2 regions of the Mucilaginibacter pocheonensis genome follow, and region 1 is predicted to be linked to the other one. Evidence: riboswitches for the same ligand, from Rfam matches in the RefSeq annotation. Region 1 holds a riboswitch; the other holds the start of a gene.
The links. Region 1 has a riboswitch for cobalamin ahead of metE (5-methyltetrahydropteroyltriglutamate--homocysteine S-methyltransferase). Riboswitches for the same ligand answer to the same signal wherever they lie in the genome.
Positions count from the first base shown of each region.

Region 2: it holds a riboswitch for cobalamin, as region 1 does, so the genes downstream of both, J2W55_RS16015 (TonB-dependent receptor plug domain-containing protein) here and metE (5-methyltetrahydropteroyltriglutamate--homocysteine S-methyltransferase) in region 1, are expected to answer to the same signal.

Region 1 is NZ_JAVDUU010000001.1:1,088,686-1,096,639, forward strand. Features, by position in the region: gene J2W55_RS04510 (SRPBCC family protein) at 1-190, shown strand, start outside; gene J2W55_RS04515 (M20/M25/M40 family metallo-hydrolase) at 331-1,881, shown strand; gene J2W55_RS04520 (NAD(P)-dependent alcohol dehydrogenase) at 1,947-2,987, opposite strand; cobalamin riboswitch at 3,874-4,075, shown strand; gene metE (5-methyltetrahydropteroyltriglutamate--homocysteine S-methyltransferase) at 4,241-6,547, shown strand; gene J2W55_RS04530 (beta-ketoacyl-ACP synthase III) at 6,605-7,603, shown strand; gene J2W55_RS04535 (acyl-CoA thioesterase) at 7,717-7,954, shown strand, end outside.
Region 2 is NZ_JAVDUU010000003.1:614,136-622,089, reverse strand. Features, by position in the region: gene thrS (threonine--tRNA ligase) at 1-1,687, shown strand, start outside; gene infC (translation initiation factor IF-3) at 1,689-2,255, shown strand; gene rpmI (50S ribosomal protein L35) at 2,400-2,600, shown strand; gene rplT (50S ribosomal protein L20) at 2,686-3,030, shown strand; gene J2W55_RS16025 (SRPBCC family protein) at 3,108-3,845, opposite strand; gene J2W55_RS16020 (serine hydrolase) at 3,906-5,168, opposite strand; cobalamin riboswitch at 5,215-5,423, shown strand; gene J2W55_RS16015 (TonB-dependent receptor plug domain-containing protein) at 5,532-7,550, shown strand; gene J2W55_RS16010 (DUF5074 domain-containing protein) at 7,561-7,954, shown strand, end outside.

The DNA.
Region 1 (7,954 bases):
CGGCAAAGATGAGGACTGGCCCGAGCAGACCATCACTACGGTTACGTTTACCGCCCTTGGCGATAAAACCAGGCTTACTTTGCATCAAACGGTATCTGAGGCAAAAGCCAAACAAACCGGCGCCTACCAAAGCTGGATTGAGATGTTCAATCGTTTAAATAACATAGTGGCCGACCTGCCACAAAATTGATCTGGTACATACGAAATAAACAGACCTTAAGGGAGTATATAACATCATACTCCCTTAGCTGGTGTGCCAAAATACCATCCCGCTTAACTAAATACTGCAATAAATTATAGCAGTTAGCGCCGATTTTATAAATTAGGTTCATGAAAAACTTAAACCATAATATCTGGCGCAGATCAAGGCCATTTGTTTTGGGCATGATGCTTTGCAGCAGCATAGCCTTTGCACAATCAACCAATCCGGTTATTGATGCTATAGTAAAGGAGGAAACCACCAACTCGCAATTGGAAAAACTGGGGCAAGAACTTTTAGACGGTATTGGCCCCCGTTTGGTGGGTACGCCGCAAATGAAAATGGCCAACGACTGGGCTGTAGCCAAGTACAAAAGCTGGGATATTCCCGCCCGCAACGAAAAATGGGGCGAATGGCGTGGATGGGAAAGGGGCATATCGCATATTGATATGGTATCGCCCCGGGTAAAATCATTAGAAGGCACTCAACTGGCCTGGAGCCCAGGCATGGGTAAAAAAACAGCTACCGCCGAGGTGATCATTTTGCCCGATCTGGCCGACTCCGTTGCTTTTCAGCAATGGCTGCCAAATGTTAAAGGCAAGTTTGTGATGATATCGATGTGCCAGCCAACCGGCCGTCCTGATTATAACTGGCAGGAGTTTGCCACTAAAGAATCGTTTGAAAAAATGAAAGCAGGGCGTACCGCCTTAACCGATGCCTGGCGCAAGCGTATCAGCAAAACCGGCTATACCGGTAAAACGCTTCCGGTAGCGCTTGAAAAAGCAGGCGCTGTTGGTATAATCACCAATAACTGGTCGGCCGGTTTCGGAGTTGATAAGATATTTAGCGCTTATACCAAAATTGTGCCCACTATTGATATCGCCCTGGAAGACTATAGCTTGCTTTACCGCCTCAGCGAATCCGGGATAAAACCGGTGATCAAAGTACATACAGAATCAAAAGAACTTGGGGTAGTGCCTACCTTTAATACCATTGCCGAAATAAAAGGGACCGAAAAACCAAATGAGTATGTGATGCTTTCGGCCCATTTTGATTCATGGGACGGCGGTACCGGTGCTACCGATAACGGAACCGGCACACTTACCATGATGGAGGCTATGCGCCTGTTAAAGAAATTTTATCCGCATCCAAAACGTACCATACTGGTTGGTCATTGGGGCAGCGAAGAAGAAGGGCTTAATGGCTCGCGCGCTTTTGTAGAAGACCACCCGGAGATAGTTGGGAATTTACAGGCCCTGTTTAACCAGGATAATGGCACAGGCCGGGTGGTGAATCTTTCGGGGCAGGGTTTTGCTGATGCAAAGGATTACCTTACCAGGTGGCTGGCCGCGGTACCCGATACTATTAAAAACAGGATAAAAACAAATTTCCCGGGGCAGCCCGGCGGCGGCGGTTCAGACTTTGCCTCCTTTGTGGCAGTTGGGGCTCCCGGCTTTTCATTAAGCTCGCTTAACTGGTCATATGGTGCATATACCTGGCACACCAACCGCGATACGTATGATAAAATTGTTTTTGACGATCTGAGCAACAATGCCATGTTAGCCGCTATTATGGCCTACATGGCCAGTGAGGACCCGGCAAAAACATCAACCACTAAAACCGAGGGCATAAAATGGCCTGCACAGATCAAGGCAACCCGACGGGGCGGACTGGATCAGTAATAGTTTAATAAAAAAGAGCGCCTGGTTAAAACAGGCGCTCTTTTTTGTAAGGTGGTTATCTGAAATTATAGCGTAGCCATATCAATCACAAACCTATAACGCACGTCGCCTTTAAGCATGCGCGCATAGGATGCGGTAATGTCTTTTATATCTATTATCTCTATATCTGAAACGATATTATGCTCGGCGCAAAAATCGAGCATTTCCTGAGTTTCCGGAATGCCTCCGATGCCTGAACCTGCCATACTTTTACGACCAGCCAGCAGCGAGAACGGATGAACAGAATAAGGTTGTGATGGTACACCCACGCCTATTAATGTGCCGTTTGTTCTTAATAACGACAGGTAAAGGTTCATATCATGCTCGGCCGATACGGTGTCAAGGATAAAATCAAACGAACCGGTAACCGCTTTTAACTGCTCCGGATCAGACGTTACCACAAAGTGATGCGCGCCTAATGCTTTGGCTTCGGCTTCTTTTGACGGCGATGTGCTTAAAACAGTTACTTCGGCACCAAAGGCTGCACCAAATTTTACGCCCATGTGGCCCAGGCCACCCAAACCTAAAATAGCCAGTTTATGCCCTTTGCCAACTTTCCAGTGGCGCAGCGGAGAATAAGTGGTAATGCCGGCGCAAAGCAAGGGTGCAGTGGCTGCAAGTGGCAGTTTATCAGATATGTGCAGCACAAACTCTTCACGAACTACAATGGTATTAGAGTAACCTCCATAGGTTGGTACGCCATCCCGTCCTTTATTGTTATATGTTTGTGTATTTCCTTCCAGGCAATATTGCTCCAGTCCGTCTTTACAGTTTTCGCAAACCTGACAGGAGTCAACCATGCAGCCAACGCCCGCAAGATCGCCTGAGTTGAATTTTTTAACGTGATCGCCTACTTTAATAACCTTGCCCACAATTTCGTGGCCCGGTACCATGGGGAATATCCCCGAAAACCACTCGTTTTTTATTTGATGGAGATCAGAGTGGCACACACCACAAAATAATATTTCCAGCTGAACATCATGTGGTCCAACTTCCCTGCGTTCAAAATCCCAGGGTGCTAAATCTGTTTCAGGATTTTGGGCTGCATATGCTTTGGCTTGTATCATAATAATGTTGATTTATGTTTTTCGTTGATTCAAATCTAAAGATTTGTTATTGCATGAAGGAAGTACAATTTATCCATACATTTTGGCATGATGAATTTTTTTGGCACCCGTATAATTGATACCCCACCTTAAAGCAAGTTTACGGGCGTACTATCAAGGTTTTTAGGCTTGGTGCCTGAATGTTATTACCCCTTAAACAAAGCTTTAAATGACACTCCGCTGACTTTTCATCCCATCTGGTTAAAAGATTATTTTTCAAATCACTTGCATTGCTTGTATCATATCCGTTACATTTAAGGAAATTATAAAACTAAATGCAAAAACACATTCTGATCGTTTATCTGCTGGTTGCCTGTAGTGTGGCGGGCATCCTGGTTAAATCCTTTATTAAAAACAGGTATTTTAAAAAGGGTTAAATGTAAAACCTGCAAATGTGCATGTTTAATACATGCACATTTGCACAACCCAATCCCGATCCCTGCTTACATCTTTTCAAAGTTTATCTTAGTAAGTCTTGATTTTCCGGTATAATAGCAAACACATCATGGTTAGTTTGTCGAAGCATGGTGATGGGCTCATTATTTCATGAAAACAAGGCTGGATATTTGAACGCGGGGTAGACTCACCCCGCCTACGCTTCGCTGGGCGACCCTCTCTATGGCTTCGCCATAAAAAGGGTTGAGGAGGAGTGGTCTTTTCTTTGATCCTTTATCTAATTATCTTTTATCTGTCTTGTGAATTTCCTCTTTGCGCCGCAGGCGGAGAGAGGGTGATCCAGCGAAGCGCAGATCGGGTGAGTCGGTCCTATGGCATTTCTTGCCGGCTGCCGCTAATTTTTCAAAACCGTATTGCATTAAAGCCTATATTTGCGACTGATAAAGTTCTTTACTTTTTTTCAGCAGTGTGGTTTCCTGCCTTACCGGGCAGGGAATAATAAGGAACCGTGTGCAAATCACGGGCTGTCGCGCAACTGTAAGTAACTATAAAAATTGATGCCTTTAACCAGATCCATTGTCCCGGCCCATCGGGATGAGAAGGATGGCAGCAATGTTACAAGCCAGGATACTTGCCCATTGTATAAAAGACAATGCTTTCGCGTTTTGAAGCAGTAGTCAAAGAAAAAGAATAGCCCGTGGGTGCACAAGTGCCCATAAGTTAAGCTTTTACCTTTTATTACCATTTCCCGAAAGTATACCGAAAACCGTAAGGAGCATTAATTCAATTTAATGTTTAACCAAAAAAGTTTTATGCGTATGCTCAAAAACAATCTCGGGTATCCTCGTGTAGGTGCCCTCCGTGAACTCAAAAAGGTAAGTGAACAGTACTGGGCCGGTTTAATCAGCCGCGAAGAGCTGTTTGCCGTTGCCCGTAAACTGCGCGTCGCCAATTGGAAAACCCAGGCAGATGCCGGTATTGATCTGATCCCCTGTAATGATTTTAGTTTTTATGACCAGGTATTGGACACCTCACTTATGCTTGGTGTAATTCCCGAACGTTACAGCCCGGTTTTAACTAAAAATAAAGCCAATACCGAGATCGACCTTTACTTTGCCATGGCCCGCGGTTATCAAAAAGATGGTCTTGATATAACCGCTATGGAAATGACCAAATGGTTTGATACCAACTACCATTACATTGTGCCTGAGTTTGTACAAAACCAGCAGTTTAAACTGTTTTCTGAAAAGGTTTTCGATGAATTTATCCTGGCCAAACAGTATACCGTTACTACACCAAAGCCGGTGCTGATAGGCCCCGTGACCTATCTGTTACTCGGCAAGGAAAAGCAGGCGGGCTTTAACAAGATCGATCTTATCAAAAAACTGGTGCCGGTATACATTGAAGTTTTAAAAAGGTTAAAAAGTTATGGAGCGGTTTGGGTACAAATAGATGAACCTTTCCTGGCGCTTGATCTTACGGAAGCCGAAAAGGAAGCTTTTGTATATGCCTACAAGGAGATCAGCAAAAGCTGCCCTGACATCAAATTGCTGCTCACCACTTATTTTGAAAGCCTGCAGGATAATACTCAGCTGGCGGTAAACCTGCCGATAAGCGCCCTGCATATCGATCTGGTACGCGCGCCGCAACAGTTAGACAAAGTACTTACGCTGCTGCCGGAGCAGCTCAGCCTCTCGTTAGGTGTGGTTGACGGGCGTAACATCTGGAAAAATGATTACATCAGATCGCTGTCACACATTAAAAAGGCAATAGCTGTTGTCGGTAAAGACAGAGTAATGATAGCGCCGGGATGCTCCCTGCTGCATACACCCTTTGATCTCGACCTGGAAACAGCTATTGATCCTGAAATAAAAAATTGGATGGCTTTTGCCAAACAAAAGCTGAACGAGGTTAGCGAACTTGCTCAAATTATTGACGGCGATAATGGATTGCTGCAAACTAACTTACAGGCCATATCAAGCCGCAACCTGTCAAAACTAATTCATAAGCAGGAAATAAAATTACGCGCCGGCGCCATTACTGATGCCGATGCGCAACGCAACAGCGCGTTTGGTACCCGTCAAAAAATACAGCAACAACGTTTTAATTTGCCGCTTTACCCTACAACTACCATAGGCTCATTCCCACAAACAGATGATATCCGCTCACTTAGGGCAAAACTAAAAAAGGGCGAGTTAACACCTGCACAGTATGATGAGCAAATTGAAAAAGCCACCATTGATGCTATTCGCTGGCAGGAGGAAATTGGCCTTGATGTGCTTGTTCATGGCGAGTTTGAACGTAACGACATGGTGGAATACTTTGGCGAGCGTTTGGATGGTTTTCTGTTTACCAAAAATGGTTGGGTGCAAAGCTACGGCAGCCGCTGTGTTAAACCACCGGTAATTTATGGCGACGTAAGCCGCCCGGCAGACATGACCGTACGCTGGAGCAGCTTTGCTCAGGCCAATACCAGCAAATTGATGAAAGGGATGTTAACTGGTCCGGTAACCATTCTGCAATGGTCGTTTGTGCGCGACGACCAACCACGGTCAGAAACCACTTACCAGATAGCCCTTGCCATTCGCGATGAGGTTGTAGCCCTTGAAAAAGCAGGCATCAAGGTTATACAAATTGATGAGCCCGCCATACGCGAAGGTTTGCCGTTGCGTAAAAAAGACTGGGCTGCTTACCTGCACTGGGCGGTGCGCGCCTTCCGTATCTCGGCCAGCGGGGTGCATGACGAAACGCAGATACATACCCACATGTGCTACAGTGAATTTAATGACATTATAGGCCACATTGCAGATATGGACGCTGATGTGATCACCATTGAAACTTCGCGCTCACAGATGGAATTGCTGGAAGCTTTTGCCAATTTTAAATATCCAAATGAAATTGGGCCCGGCGTGTATGACATTCATTCGCCGCGGGTACCTACGGTTGACGAGATGGCAAACCTGCTTGAAAAAGCCTCGGCATTATTACCGGCCGGAAATTTATGGGTTAATCCCGATTGCGGTTTAAAGACCCGTAAATGGCCCGAAACCCAAACCGCGCTGGTAAATATGGTGAAAGCAGCAAAACAACTTCGTCAGTTAGTTGTAGAAACAACAGTTTCCTGACGGGTAAAACAGGCAATTTGCGTATAATTGCCTGTTTTTTGAAGAATTTGAGTATTTATGAGATTAAAGAGTAGCGCGGTTATAAGGGGCGTAGGTGGTTATGTTCCGGATAGTGTCCTGAGTAACAGCGATTTAGAGAAAATGGTTGAAACCAACAGCGAATGGATAGTTTCAAGAACCGGTATAAGAGAGAGAAGGATTTTAACCGATAAAAAGCTCGCTACCTCTGATATGGCCACCTGGGCTGTAAAAAATTTGCTTGATAATACTAAAGTTTCTCCAGACGAAATTGATTGCATCATAATTGCTACCTCAACTCCCGATCACCTGCTGCTGTCAACCGCCAGCATTGTTTGTGATAAAGTGGGTTTGGTTAACGCTTGGGCAACAGATGTTAATGCTGCCTGCAGCGGGTTTCTATATGCCTATACCATGGGTTCAAGTTTGGTTGAAGGTGGTCGTTATAAAAAGGTAATTGTTGTTGGTGCCGATCAAAACAGTGCCATCATCAATTATAAGGACCGGAATACCTGTATACTTTTTGGCGATGGGGCAGGGGCCGTTTTAATTGAGCCCGCAACCGATGGTACTGGCTTAATTGACAGTGTTTTTAAAACTGAGGGCAAAGGCAGGGAGCATTTACTGGTTCCGGCCGGAGGCTCAAAGATCCCGGCTACAAGCGAAAGCGTTGCCCATCATAAACATTTTATACATCAGGATGGCCGTGTAGTTTTTAAGGCCGCTATTAACGGTATGACAGATACCTGTAAGGCTATACTGGAACGTAATGAGCTAAATATTGATGATATTGACTGGCTGATACCACACCAGGCCAACTACAGGATAATACATGCTGTTGGCGATCATTTGGGTTTACCTGCCGAACGTGTGAAAGTAAATATAGACAGATACGGAAATACAACCGCCGCTACCATACCACTATGTCTTTGGGATTTTAAAGACGATTTTAAATACAATGATACCATGATATTAACTGCCTTCGGGGCTGGGTTTTCATGGGGGGCCACCCTCCTTAAATGGGGAAAACTGAGATAGGTGTAAAGCACTTTTCCATAATTTATCATTAAATAAAAATGCGCGTTATTGCGAGGACAAGCAATAACACGTGTTTTGCCATGGATTGCCCTTCCTCATCAACAATAATCAAAATGACAACAGAAGAAAGAATAAAAGCGTCCGAAACACGGATATTTAAGGCCGTGTTCCCTAATACAACCAATCATTACGATACGCTTTTTGGCGGCACCGCCATGCACCTGATGGACGAGGTAGCCTTTATAACCGCTACCCGTTTCACCCGCAAAAGAATGGTAACCGTGTCGTCAGACAGGATAGATTTTACCCGGCCAATACCTGCCGGTACCATCATTGAACTCATAGGCAAAA
Region 2 (7,954 bases), on a different contig from region 1:
CGAAGCTTTGGAAGCTTTATACCCGGGTACCAAGTTTGGCATAGGTCCGGCTATTGAAACCGGTTTTTACTACGATGTTGATTTTGGCGACCGTGAATTTTCGTCAGACGAGTTTAAACTAATTGAGGATAAGATCATTGAGCTGGCCAAAACCAAAGAAGAATATATACGCAAGCCCGTTAGCAAGGCCGATGCCATAGAATATTTTACTGAAAAAGGCGACGAATACAAACTTGACCTGATCAAAGACCTGCCCGATGGTTCCATCACTTTTTATACACAAGGCAATTTTACTGATCTGTGCCGCGGGCCACACATCCCCAATACAGGTTTTATAAAAGCTGTTAAGCTAATGAGCGTTGCCGGTGCCTACTGGCGCGGTGATGAAACACGCAAGCAGCTTACCCGTATTTATGGTGTTACTTTTCCTAAAGCGAGTGAGCTTTCCGACTATCTGCATATGATAGAGGAAGCTAAAAAGCGCGATCACCGCAAACTGGGTAAAGAACTTGAGCTGTTCACCTTTTCTGAAAAGGTAGGCATGGGCTTGCCGTTATGGTTACCTAAGGGCACTGCTTTACGTGAACGCCTTACTAACTTTTTACAAAAGGCACAGGTTAAAGCCGGATATGAGCAGGTAATTACTCCGCATATTGGTCATAAAAACCTGTATGTAACATCAGGGCACTATGAAAAGTATGGAGCCGATTCATTTCAGCCGATAAAAACACCACAGGAAGGCGAGGAGTTCTTTTTGAAGCCGATGAACTGCCCGCATCATTGTGAGATATATAAAACCAAACCGCGTTCATATAAAGATCTGCCGGTGCGTTTAGCAGAGTTTGGTACTGTTTATCGTTATGAACAAAGCGGAGAGTTGCATGGTTTAACCCGTGTACGCGGTTTTACGCAGGATGACGCTCACTTATTTTGCCGCCCCGATCAGGTGAAAGATGAGTTCAAGAAGGTAATAGACCTGGTATTGTATGTATTTAAGGCCCTGGGGTTTGATAATTATACAGCGCAGGTATCATTACGTGATCCTGAAAATAAGTCAAAATATATAGGTACCGACGAAAACTGGGCCCTGGCAGAATCGGCTATCATTGAAGCTGCCGAAGAAAAAGGGTTAAGCACTGTAGTTGAGCTTGGTGAAGCCGCGTTTTATGGCCCTAAGCTTGATTTTATGGTGAAAGATGCGCTTGGCCGCAAATGGCAATTAGGCACCATACAGGTTGATTATAACCTGCCCGAGCGTTTTGAACTGGAATATACAGGAAGCGACAATTTAAAGCATCGGCCGGTGATGATACACAGGGCTCCGTTTGGCTCGCTGGAACGTTTTGTTGCGGTATTAATTGAGCATTGTGCCGGTAATTTTCCGCTGTGGCTGTCGCCTGAGCAGTTCATTATCTTACCTATATCAGAAAAATATGAGGAATATGCAAAAAAACTTTCTGATGTGTTAAAAGATTCCGATATTTGCGGGCTGATTGACTTTAGGGATGAAAAAATAGGGCGGAAGATACGCGATGCTGAAGTCAAAAAGATCCCTTATATGCTGGTCGTAGGTGAAAAAGAAGCCGCCGAAGGTATGGTTTCCGTGAGGAAACATGGTCAGGGCGATTTAGGCAGTATGAGTATAGAAGATTTTAAAGAACAAATAATTAAAGAAATAAAAGTATAACTTGGCATTAAACAAACCTTTCAATAGAGGACCAAGGCTTCCTTTTAAGAAAAAAGAAGCTGAACACAACATTAACCAATTCATCAGGGCTCAGGAAGTTCGTCTGGTAGGCGACAACGTTGAGCAGGGCGTTTACTCTTTAAGAGATGCACTGGCAATTGCGCAGGAGCAGGAATTGGACCTGGTTGAAATATCTCCAAACGCGGTTCCACCGGTTTGTAAAGTAACGGACTATAACAAGTTCATTTACGAACAAAAGAAAAAGCTGAAAGAGATTAAGAACAATGCCAAGCAAACGGTTATAAAAGAGATCCGTTTTGGACCGAACACTGATGATCATGACTTTGAATTTAAATTAAAGCATGCCATCAAGTTTTTAGAGGCGGGCGAAAAGGTGAGAGCCTACGTGCACTTTAAAGGTCGTGCCATTGTTTATAAAGAACAGGGCGAAATATTACTGCTTCGTTTTGCGCAGGCGCTTGAAGAAGTAGGTAAAGTTGAACAATTGCCAAAGCTTGAAGGAAAAAGGATGTTTTTAACCCTGGCTCCAAAAGCGGTAAAAAAATAAATAAGAGATGTTAGATATGAGATTGATAAAATCCCATACCTGACATTTTAATTAAAATAAACGTGAAATATGGGGTTCAGATGCCAGGAGATCATTAGTCTCACATCTCAAATCTCATATCTAACATCTAAATAAATAATAGTTATGCCAAAAATGAAAACCAATTCCAGTGCTAAAAAGCGTTTTAAGCTTACTGGAACCGGTAAAATCGCAAGAAAGAACGCATACAAAAGCCACATCTTAACCAAGATGTCGACAAAACGTAAGCGTGCCCTTGGTCAAACCAGCTTAGTGTCTGAAGCTGACTTAGGAAACGTAAAACGTATGCTTTGTATCGGAAAGTAATTCACAAATTTTTTTAACCAGGTATTAGAGTTTTAAGTTCTGTTATAAAAAAGAAAGCAGGCACTCACTACCAAAATCAAACAAGATGCCACGTTCAGTTAACGCAGTAGCGTCGAGAAGACGCAGGAAAAGGATCATGAACCTCGCCAAAGGTTATTGGGGTTCAAGAAGCAAGGTTTATACCATTGCAAAAAACACAGTTGAAAAAGGTTTACAATACGCTTATCGCGACCGTAAAACCAAGAAAAGAGAGTTCAGAGCTTTGTGGATACAGCGTATTAACGCCGGTGCCCGTCAGCATGGAATTTCTTATTCACAGTTAATAGGTAAATTAGCAGCAAAAGAGATCGGTTTAAACCGTAAAGTACTGGCTGATTTAGCAATGAATCATCCTGATGCTTTTAAAGCCATCATTGATGCAGTAAAATAATACAAAACGCTCAGCGTTTTATGGAAAAGGCCGCTAATAGCGGCCTTTTTTGTTTTTAATTACCGAAGCAACTGCATTTACTCGACCGCTGTAACTTCTGTATAAAAATCATCAGCATCGTTTTCAATATCCATGTATTGTTTAAAGTTCTGCACGTCCTTATCAACCATATTCTTAAATATGGGATTCAATATTTTAGCGATACCAGCACCAAGTCCGCCCGCCGGTGGCTGATAGCTGATCACCACATCAACCACAGTACCCGCACCATCAGGCGTTTCCTGAAAGCGTACTTTACCGGCGTTGCTGATTATAGAGTCGGGGAGTGAGCTCCAGCTGATCATTTCATCTGGTATATCCTTTACAATTTCGGCATGCCAACTTACGGTAGCCATATCGGTAGGTAGCTTCAAAACCCAAAAGGAGAATTTTTCATCAATCGTTTCCACACTTTCCAAATGTTTCATGAACAAAGGCAGGTTATCCAGCCTCCGCCAAAAGCTATAAACCGTATGCCTGGGTTTATTTACGGTAAATGACGACCGGATATTTACATTGACCGGATTGGTTGAGAGTTTACCAATGCGTTTATACAATTCACAATGCCCGGTAATGCCTCGGTTTAAAAGATACCCACCTGCGCTAATTTTAATGACGCTGCTTAAAGGGTTTGAAAAGATATTTTTAAAACCCGAAATTCCCAGCTTAACACCTCCTATGATGGATGTATAACGCTCTGGCCAGTTAATATTTACCCTGTCATCACCATAAAGTACCGGATAGTTATCGGTATATTTTACTATTGTAGTTGCCATAGTATTATTTAATAAGTGTAAGAATTAAACAGTATATACTACGGTAAGTTTTGAGTTAAGTTAATTTTGTTTAACTGTTTTGTAATTAAATTTAAATTTAGTTAAATCTGGCAAGTGTTTTTTGGGCCTTTTCAATTCATACTGATAAATAACACGCCCCAGGTTTTTTAAAAATGGCAGGCAAACGGTAGCATATTCATATTTATTGTCGTTATAAATGCCGTCTTCATTTGATTGCACTACGGCAGTGAGCATAAACTCCGTTTTAGTTTTAAAATCAACAATATAAGCGTTGTCAATATCATAGCCATAACTATCGCCCACTTTATTAAATATCCTGATGCCGGGTTCAGGGGTTGCCGTACTGTCGCCGCCATAGAACAGGAATTTACAGTAGGCCGGGAAAAATTCAGGCCTGTTATAAGTGGGCTTTATATTTTCGGTAGGAAACATGCTCATATAACGGTATATAAAACTATAATCGGCCTGGGTTAAGTTATAACGCTGCTCCTTTGGAAAAACTTCCGGGAAGAGCAGCCGCTTCAATACCTGTTGCTGATCGGCAATGGAGTACACATTCTTTTGGCTAAAATCAAACGGCTTGTTCACCAGCCGGTTGCTACTGTCTAAATAAGCTTTACCCTGTATCAAATTTTCCAGTTGCATGGGGTAATTTAAACTATCGTACATCGCCACCTTTTTATAAATTACATTACCCTTGTTATAAAAAGTTATTGGGTTGGTGTGCCTGGTACTTTCTCCGGCATCGCCAACGGCCAGCCTGCCAATTATGCGGGTGTTATATAAGCGGTATTTTTTTAATTTACGGTTGATCTCGGCACGACCAACAAACTCATAAAGGCGATTAAAAGCATCATTATCGCTTACCAGCAGTATTTTTTTTATATAGTTCTCAATACTTGGCAGACCATCGGCTGATGAGGTATCCGTTGTTACTTTGGTTTGCCCTGTAAACGCGCTATCTGTTATCATTGCTGATTGTTTATTCAATCCGGTAATGCGCAGTTCGTTTAGCTTCTCAAGCGCGAAAATAGCAGTTGGTAGTTTAACCGTGCTTGCCGGGTAAAAGTAATGTTTAGCATTAAGTCGGTAACTGTATGATTTAAAGTGCGGTACGTTATTTTTATCCCGGTTAATTTGCGTGTATAGAATCTGTATCTCGTTTTGGGTAGGATGGTTCAGTATGCTTCCAAATAACTCCGGGTGGCTTTGAAAAAGTTTTTTCAGGAAAACGGTGTCGGGTTGCTGGGCAAAACAGGGGATGCTGCTTAATAGCAATAATAGGATACTATATAATTTCATCTGCATAAATATAGTGATTGTTAATTTGCAGTTATTAATACTTATCCTACTTTTGCTGTGCTTTTGGTTTCATACAGTGTATTTTGCTGTAAACGAATTAAAAGGGAATACGGTGAAGATCCGTAACTGTCCCGCAGCTGTAAGCTCTTTAACCATTGTCCATTCTTATTGTCACTGTCCGGAGATATAATCGGGACGGGAAGACAGGGCACATGGGGAGTAAGTCAGAACACCTGCCAAAGCGCTGTTGTTATTCATAGCTTTCGGGGATTGAGGCTTGAATGTGAAATCATCTTCATTTGCTTGTAGTGTGTTTTCATTTCAAAGTTCTGTTCCTTAGCTTGATGTTTTGGGCTTATCAGGATGAAAAAAACTTTACGCTGTTTTTATAAATGCATATTGATTTCAGGGGCTTGCGGTACTATACTTATCGCATTGCCTGGCAGCGCATGGGCTCAAACAGACACTTTGAAAAAAATAAAAGAGGTAACCGTTTCGGCATCAGGCATCCCCCAAATACAAACCATTAACCCGGCACAACAGGTTTCAACAATTGATTTTACCCGCCAAAGCGCTTTTACCGTGGCCGACGCCATCCGGAATTTTGCAGGGGTGAACATTAAAGATTACGGCGGCATAGGAGGACTAAAAACCGTGCTGGTACGCAGCCTGGGAGCCAATCATACGGGCGTGTTTTATGATGGGGTGCAATTAAATGATGCGCAAAACGGTCAGATAGATCTGGGGAAACTTAATTTGAATAACGTTCAGTCAATAACGCTATATAATGGGCAGCCCGATGATATTTGCCAGCCCGCACGGGCTTTTGCTTCGGCAAGTGTATTGTATATAAAAACCATAAGGCCTTCGCTTAACGATGTCAAACCTTACCAGGCCCTTGTTGGTATCAAGGGAGGGTCATTCGGTTTAATTAATCCATATGTTCAATGGCAGCAGCGTATTGGCAAAAATTGGTCGGCAATTGTTAATTCCTATTTTGAAAAAGCTAACGGTCAGTATAAATATAAAGTTAACGGCGACGGATCTGATACTCTGGCTACTCGACGCAATGGAGATATAAAAGCACAACAGGCAGATGCTGCTTTATATTGGGCAAAATCAGACAGTAACCAGTTTAATCTCCACTTAAATTATTACAACTCAGACAGGGGCTTACCAAACGCCGTGATCTATTATAATCCTTACTCCAAACAGCGGGTACACAATCGTGATATGTTTATGCAGGCCGGGTATGAAAAAATATGGAACAGCAGCCTGCACTTGCTTATAAATACAAAACTTTCCAGACTTTACACGCACTATACCGACCCTGACTTTTTAAACAATGCAGGCGGATTAAATTATACTTATATTCAAAAGGAGGTGTATCAGTCGGCCACGTTAGCTTATCATATACAGAGTAACTGGGAAATATCCTACGCAACAGATTTTGCATACACCAGGCTGGATGCAAATGTTAACAACTATGCTTATCCATCCAGAAGTACGTTGCTTAATGTATTTGCTTCAAACCTGGTGGTTGGGAAATGGCGTTTTCAGGGGAGCTTGCTTAACAGCTACATCAGCGAGTCAGTTAAAGCAGGCAAGTCATCCGGTTCGCGTTCGGTATATTCACCTACTTTGATGGCGAGTTTTAAGCCGTTTGAAAAATCAGGATTTCAATTAAGGGCATTTTACAAAAGCGCGTTCAGATACCCTACATTTGATGAGTTTTATTATTTCGCAACACCGGTAAGAAACCTTCGGCCGGAGTTTGCCAAACAATTTGACCTGGGTGCAACGTATTCCAAATCACTCAATTCATGGCTTGATTATGTTACTTTTACAGCAGATGCTTATTATAACAATATAACAGACAAGATATTATCCATACCTAATCAAAACCCTTACATATCATCTATCACCAACCTGGGCAAGGTAGATGTAAAAGGTATTGACATCGGTGTAAAAACACAATCAAAGCTTAACAACGGGTGGAGGGCCTTATTTACCGCAAATTATAGCTTTCAAAAGGCAATTGATGTGACCGATCCATCAGCTTCGGTTTACCTGGAGCAAATTCCGTATACCCCCAAGCATACTGTAGCTTTTAATGCAGGTATTGATTATAAAAAGCTGGGCCTTTATTATAACCAGGTAATATCCTCATCGCGTTATTATAGCGGCGAAAATTTACCTGAAAACCTGGTGCCTGGTTACGCTGTTAGTGATTTATCGGCTGTTTACAACTTTACAATCCATAATAACACATTAACAACCTCATTAGAGGTAAATAATTTATTTAATACCAATTACGCCGTAATCAGGAGCTTTCCCTTGCCCGGCCGTTCTTACAGACTTACCGTTCAAATAAAAATTTAATCTGACAAATATGAAACAACTCAAACTCAAAAGCTTATTTATCGGCCTTACAGCTGTGATCTCATTTACATCATGCCATAAGGACAAGAAAATAGAACCCGACGACACAACAAATCCCCCTGTAAATGAAGTAGCTGGTATATATGTACTTAATCAAGGTAAATTTAATAGTAACAACAGTTCGTTAACTTATTATGACGTAACCAGTAAATTGCTGGTGGCCGACCAGTACAAAGCAGTGAACGGAAGCGGTATTGGCGATACAGGTAATGACCTTAAAGTATATGGCTCTAAAATGTACATTGTGGTAAATGTATCAAGTACGGTAGAGGTAGTGAACGCTAAATCGGCAAAGCTGATTAAAAATGTAAGTTTTTTTAACGGGGCAGTAGCCCGCCAGCCCC